One region of the Exiguobacterium sp. s141 genome, then DNA from elsewhere that is predicted to be linked to it. Evidence: a T-box and tRNA genes for the amino acid it is inferred to sense, from the RefSeq annotation. Region 1 holds a T-box; the other holds one or more tRNA genes.
What was found. A T-box is a leader RNA that pairs with one kind of tRNA and senses whether it is charged. The one in region 1 lies ahead of KNP74_RS05640 (valine--tRNA ligase), so its partner is inferred to be a tRNA-Val.
Positions count from the first base shown of each region.

Region 1 (3,413 bases):
GTAACCCGTGACGAGCGCGCTCGTCGGGAAGTAACGTTTGAAGTCTGCTGAGTCCGTGTCCGGCCAGCCCATCGTCGAGAACGGCCAGAGCGCTGACGAGAACCATGTGTCGAGCACGTCTTCGTCTTGGTGCCAGTTCTCACTGTCAACCGGTGCTTCTTTCCCTACATAGATCTCTCCTGTCTCGTTGTGGTACCAAGCCGGGATGCGGTGGCCCCACCAGAGTTGACGGCTGATACACCAATCGCGGATGTTCTCCATCCAACGGAGGTATGTGCCTTCGAACCGCTCTGGGACGAAGTTGACTTTCGTATCGTCATGTCCTTGAGCTTCGAGCGCTGCTTTCGCGAGCGGCTCCATGTCGACGAACCACTGTTTCGAAAGATACGGCTCGATGACTGCGCCTGAACGTTCCGAGTGGCCGACCGAGTGCGTGTGCGGCTCGATCTTGACGAGCGTGCCGTCCGCTTCCAAATCTTTCACGAGTTGCTTGCGGCATTCGAAGCGGTCGAGCCCTTCGTACTTGCCGGCGTTCTCGTTCATCTTGCCGCCTTCATCCATGACGAGGATGCGCGGGAGCTCGTGGCGGTTCCCGATCTCAAAGTCGTTCGGGTCGTGCGCCGGTGTGATCTTGACGCAACCTGTACCGAACTCCATGTCGACGTAGTCGTCGGCAACGATCGGGATCTCACGGTTCATGACCGGAAGCATGATCGTCTTGCCGACGAGGTGCGCGTAACGCTCATCTTTCGGGTTGACGGCAACGGCCGTATCGCCGAGCATCGTCTCTGGACGCGTCGTCGCGATCTCGATGTGGCCTGAGCCGTCAGCGAGCGGATACTTCATGTGGTAGAATGCGCCTTCGACTTCTTGATAGATAACTTCGATATCCGAGACGGCTGTCTTTTGCGCCGGGTCCCAGTTGACGATATACTCGCCACGGTAAATCAAGCCCTTCTCATAGAGACGGACGAATACTTCTTGGACCGCTTTCGAGAGTCCTTCGTCGAGCGTGAAACGCTCACGTGAGTAGTCGAGACCGAGACCAAGTTTTGACCACTGGGCACGGATTGTGTCCGCGTACTCGTCTTTCCATTCCCACGTCTTCTCGAGGAACTTCTCGCGTCCGAGGTCGTAACGCATGATGCCGTCTTCACGGAGTTTCTGTTCGACTTTCGCTTGCGTCGCGATACCGGCGTGATCCATCCCTGGGAGCCAGAGGACGTCATAGCCTTGCATACGCTTGAGGCGCGTCAATAAGTCTTGGAGCGTCGTGTCCCATGCGTGTCCGAGGTGAAGTTTCCCTGTTACGTTCGGTGGCGGGATGACGATCGTGTACGGCTGTTTTGAATCGTCCTCGTCTGCTTTGAATACGTCGTTCTCTAACCAGTAGTCATACCATTTCGCTTCCGTCGCACTTGGATCGTACTTCGTCGGCATGGTGATTTCGTTTGTCTCGTTGGCCATATGCCCAACCTCCTCTAATAATGTGGACAAAAAAACGGCTACTCTCGTCCTTAACGCTAAGGACGAAAGAAGCCGTATCTTCCGCGGTACCACCTTAGTTCGCCAACAGGTGGCGCCCTCAAAATCGAATAACGGTCGATGGACCGGACCTTCCTACTTCGTTCAAAAGGTCAGCTCCGAGGCGACTTCCGCACCATCCTTCGCGGCCTCGCACCAAGTGGCCGCGTCTCTGAAAAAGGATGTCGATTGCGTACTATTCCTCATCGTAGCTTTTAATCGTATCTGTTAAACAATTGTAGCGACAGAAGATGTTTCCGTCAAGATTACAATGAAAACTCTTGTTGCAGCTCTTTGAACGTCGCGTCGACCGCTGCGAGCGTCAAGTCGATGTCTTCGTCCGTGTGCACGGTCGAGAGGAATAAGCCTTCGAACTGTGACGGTGGCAAGAACACGCCGCGCGCCGCCATCTTCTGATAGTAAGCGCGGAACAAGTCGAGGTTCGCCGTCTTCGCCTTCTCGAAGTTCGTTACTTTCTCGTTCGTGAAGAAGAATCCGAACATCGATCCGGCCCGGTTTGTGTCGTGCGGGATGTTATACTTTTCGGCCGCTTTCGTGTAGCCTTCGGCGAGACGGTCCGCTTTGCGTTCGAACTCGGCGTAGTGCTCAGGCTTGAGTTGCGACAGCGTCGTGTAGCCGGCGATCATCGCGAGCGGGTTCCCCGAGAGCGTCCCCGCCTGGTAAATCGGTCCTTGCGGCGCGATTTTTTCCATGATCTCGCGTTTCCCGCCATAGGCACCGACCGGAAGGCCGCCGCCGATGACTTTTCCGAGGCACGTCAAATCCGGCGTCACGCCGAAGTAACCTTGGGCACAGTTGTAGCCGACCCGGAACCCGGTCATGACCTCGTCAAAGATGAGGAGCGCGCCGTATTGTTCCGTGATCTCGCGGAGTCCTTCAAGGAATCCAGGTTGCGGTGGCACGAAGCCCATGTTGCCGGCCGCCGGTTCGACGATGACCCCAGCGATGTCGTCGCCGAACTTCTCGAACGCGACGCGGAGGGCATCCAAGTCGTTGTACGGCACCGTGAGCGTCTGGCTCGCCAAGTCTTTCGGCACGCCCGGTGAGTCCGGGAGACCGAGCGTCGCGACGCCCGAACCGGCCTTGATGAGGAGCGAGTCGCCGTGACCGTGGTAGCAGCCTTCGAACTTCAAGATTTTCGTCTTGCCCGTGTAGCCGCGTGCGAGGCGAAGTGCCGCCATCGTCGCTTCCGTACCCGAGTTGACCATGCGCACCATCTCGATCGATGGGACGCGCTCGATGACGAGCTCGGCCATTTTCGTCTCAAGCTCGGTCGGCGTCCCGAACGTCCAGCCTTTCTCGGCTTGCTCTTGAATCGCCTTCGTGACGACCTGGTCACGGTGGCCGAGGATGAGTGGTCCCCATGAGAGGACGTAATCGATATATTCGTTGCCATCGATGTCGTAGACGCGTGATCCTTCACCGCGTTCAGCGAAGATTGGCGTCATGCCGACTGATTTATAGGCACGGACCGGGCTGTTCACCCCGCCCGGCATGAGCGGACGTGCTTGTTCGAACGCCGCTTCTGAGCGTGTTTGTTTGTAGGTCATGAATAGTCTCCTTCCAAATAGCGACAGACGTCTTTTGCGAAATACGTGACGATGAGGTCCGCACCGGCCCGTTTGAAGCCGACCATCGTCTCCATGACGATCCGTTGTTCATCGACCCAGTCGTTCAAAGCAGCCGCTTTGACCATGGCGTACTCTCCGCTCACGTTATACGCCACGATCGGCATATCGAGCGAGTCGCGCATGTCACGGATGATGTCCATGAACGCGAGCGCCGGTTTGACGATCATGAAGTCGGCGCCTTGCTCGACATCCGATTGGGATTCACGGAACGCTTCACGGCGGTTGGCCGGGTCCATC
Region 1 covers NZ_JACSLJ010000002.1:217,197-220,609, reverse strand. Annotated here, with positions in the region: gene KNP74_RS05640 (valine--tRNA ligase) at 1-1,467, opposite strand, end outside; T-box leader at 1,523-1,743, opposite strand; gene hemL (glutamate-1-semialdehyde 2,1-aminomutase) at 1,791-3,095, opposite strand; gene hemB (porphobilinogen synthase) at 3,092-3,413, opposite strand, start outside.

Region 2 (3,413 bases), on a different contig from region 1:
CATGATAGCTCGACCGGTTCGACTTGTCATCCGTGACGTCTGCGACAATCCAGTGACAAGACGGTGTCACGTTTTTCCTTTGTTTTACAATTTGAGCACGAGAGGCGCTATTTGACGTATCATTTGTTATGATAGGCAACATGTACACGACCGAATCTATATGAAGAGGTGACGATTATGAATATTTTAATGGTAGGAGCAGGATCGATGAGCGAGTCACTCGTCCGCGGATGGTTAGCCTCAGGCCTGTCTCCTGAACAAATCACGATGACGAACCGGAGTGACCGGACACGTCTTACAGAACTTCACACTGAGCTCGGCGTGCAAATCGTCGACGAAGAGGATGTCAACGCGTATGACATCGTCGTCCTTGCGATGCAACCGGACGGAGTGCTTCCATATGTAAGCTCGAAGACGTGGACCACACCGCTCCTCGTTTCCGTAGCGGCTCATATCGAACCGAGCGAAATTGAAGAGGCGTCAGGTCTCCCTGCCGTCTGCGCGATGCCGAATACGCCAGTGGCTTATCAAAACGGGATGACCGGGCTCTGGTTCGGACCCGAGACCGATGATACGGTCCGTGAAAAGGCGACGGCTTTGTTTGAGCGTGTTGGTCGTACAGCTGTGACTGATGCGAAGACGATGTCGGCCTTTATGGCCGCCGCCGGTTGCAGCCCCGCTTTCTTTTACGAGATTGTCGGGTCGATGACACCGGTCTTGACGGAAGCAGGATTTGACGAAACGACGGCCCGTCAAATCGTCGCCCAAGCGATGAAAGGATCAGCTGAGCTTCTCCTCCATGAGACACGGCCGACGAACGACTTGATCGCAGATGTGGCCGCGCCGGACGGTCCGACCGATCGGGGTGTCGGTGTGCTTCGCTCGCGCGATTTAGCAGACGTCATGGCTTCTGCCCTTCGCGAAAGTGCGAGAGAAGAAGTCGAACAACCGAAGAATTGAAAAAATCCGAGAAACGCATCGCGTCTCTCGGATTTTTTATTGGACGATATGTAAAATCGAGACGATGACCGCGACCATCAAAATCCCCGGCAATAGATTCGCGACGCGAATCCGAGTGATGCCGACCAAATTTAAACCGATCGCGACGATCATGACGCCGCCGGTCGCTGTCATTTCTAAAATAAAGTCATCCATGAGCGATTCCGGGATAAACTTCATGATTTGGATGGCGAGCAAGGCGATTGCTCCTTGGTATAAGAGAACCGGGACGGCCGAGAACATGACCCCAATCCCTAGCGTCGAGCTAAGGACGAGTGCCGTGAAGCCGTCAATCAATCCTTTTGTATAGAGGACATCATGGTCCCCGCGCAATCCACTGTCGAGTGCGCCGATGACGGCCATCGCCCCGATGACGAAGATGAGCGTCGCCGTGATGAAGCCTTCGGCGATACTCGACTTGCTCTTACCGCCGAGTCGGCGTTCCAATTGATAGCCGACCTCGTTCAACTTCTCATCAAGCTTCCACCATTCACCGAGCGCCGCCCCGATGACGAGACTGCCGATGACGATTAAAAAGTTCTCACTCTTCATCCCCATTTGAATCCCCAGCAAGACGACGGCGAGACCGATGGCTGCGGTGACCGTCTCTTTCATTCGTTCGGGGATGCGGTGAAATAAAAGTCCAAGTAATGTGCCAATCACAATCAACGCCGCGTTGACGATTGTTCCGGTTAAGGCCATTGTAATATTCCCCGTTTCTGTATGTAATGAGAGGAATATACCAACTGTTTATGTAGACTGTCAATTGAAAGAAAAACAAAAAAAAGCCACTTCTCGCAAGAAGTGGCGTCGCGGAAACCCACGTTCCTATGGGTTTCGCATCGGGTTTGGCACCCAAGTGATTCTGACTGGGCTCGAACCAGCGACCTCTACCCTGTCAAGGTAGCGCTCTCCCAGCTGAGCTACAGAATCAGGTCGTGTCCTCTCTTAAGGACACTATTAATATATCAAGAAACTAATGCCTTGGCAACTGTTTTTTAAAACTTTTTTACTTTTTTTAACGCGTCATTTTTTCCCGTTTCATATGGCGGCATAACCGCTCTAAATCACCGGCATATACTGAGACGAGCATGCCTTGATATTCAGTGTCACGGTCCCAATGCAATCCGTTCGCTTTCGCGACTCGTTGCGATGGGACGTTATCCGGATGAATCAAGGAAATGATCTCTTTCTCACCTTCTTCGAACGCATGACGCATAAGACGAGCCGCCGCCTCACGTCCGTAGCCCATATGCCAATGCTTCGGCGCCAACCAATATCCGACTTCAAGTTCAATCGTGCCGTCGAGTTCATGGAGCAACGTGCCGGCATGACCGATCGGCTCGTCATTTTCATGCGACATCAATTTAAGCAACCCGGTTTGACGACCCGTCTGATAGCGGGCCAACTGGCGCTCGAACCACTCGATCGTCTGTTCATCCGTATATGGCTTTCCGTCCGGGCTAATAAAACGCATCACGCGCGGATCTTGGAGTAGCGATTTCACGAAATAAAAATCAGCAATCGTGTAAGGTTCGAGTCGTAGACGCTCGGATTGCAGTTTGATATGACTCATCGTCCCCGCCCCTTTCTTTCACAGTCTGAACTATTCAATTCCCGTTTTTATTCGAAGCTAATCCTGATCATGCGACAACTTTCAATCCGATGACGCTTCCGATAATAAGCAATAAGAAGAAGATACGCCACCGGTCCCGGGATTCGTTCAAGTACAGCATGCCGAGCACGACCCCGCCAGCCGCCCCAATCCCGACCCAAATCGAATACGCCAATCCGAGCGGGAGCGTCTCGAGCGAACGCGACAACAAATAAAAGCTTAAGGCAAATGTTCCGACCGACAAGATCGACCATTTAACAATCTGATAGCCTTTTGATTTACCCATCCAAAAGACGGCCATCATCTCAGCAAGACCCGCACCAATCAAAAATACCCAACTCATGCCGACTCACCTCCCGTCACTTGTTTCAGTCCGACCACACCGATCAGAAGCGTGATGATAAAGACGAGCTTCATCCCGGTGAGCGCCTCGTCGAACAAGAGCGCCCCGACGATGACCGTTCCGACGGCTCCGATGCCGGTAAAGACGGCGTACCCCGTCCCGGCCGGTAAGGTGCGGAACGACATCGCCAACAATCCAAAACTCACAATCAATAATAGAATCGTCATCACGCTCGGACCGAGCACCGTGAACCCGTTCGACAGCTTCATCGTCGTCGCCCAAACGATTTCGAGCAGACCGGCGAGCACGAGCCAAACCCAGGCTAGTTGATCTTGTTTCATGTCCAACCGACTCCCTTCTTGAAAATCGTGAATGCGGCCCGTTGCCGTTTGACGCGATTCGTCTCAAGCGTGAAGAGCGAAAGAAGCGCCCCGTCTAGAAAACAATAGTACGCGT
Region 2 covers NZ_JACSLJ010000004.1:125,686-129,098, forward strand. Annotated here, with positions in the region: gene KNP74_RS10635 (pyrroline-5-carboxylate reductase family protein) at 178-960, shown strand; gene KNP74_RS10640 (DUF554 domain-containing protein) at 997-1,701, opposite strand; tRNA gene KNP74_RS10645 (tRNA-Val) at 1,860-1,932, opposite strand; gene KNP74_RS10650 (GNAT family N-acetyltransferase) at 2,018-2,575, opposite strand; gene KNP74_RS10655 (DMT family transporter) at 2,643-2,957, opposite strand; gene KNP74_RS10660 (DMT family transporter) at 2,954-3,298, opposite strand; gene KNP74_RS10665 (TetR/AcrR family transcriptional regulator) at 3,295-3,413, opposite strand, start outside.
Region 2: it encodes a tRNA-Val, which carries the amino acid that the T-box ahead of KNP74_RS05640 (valine--tRNA ligase) is inferred to sense. The anticodon was not compared.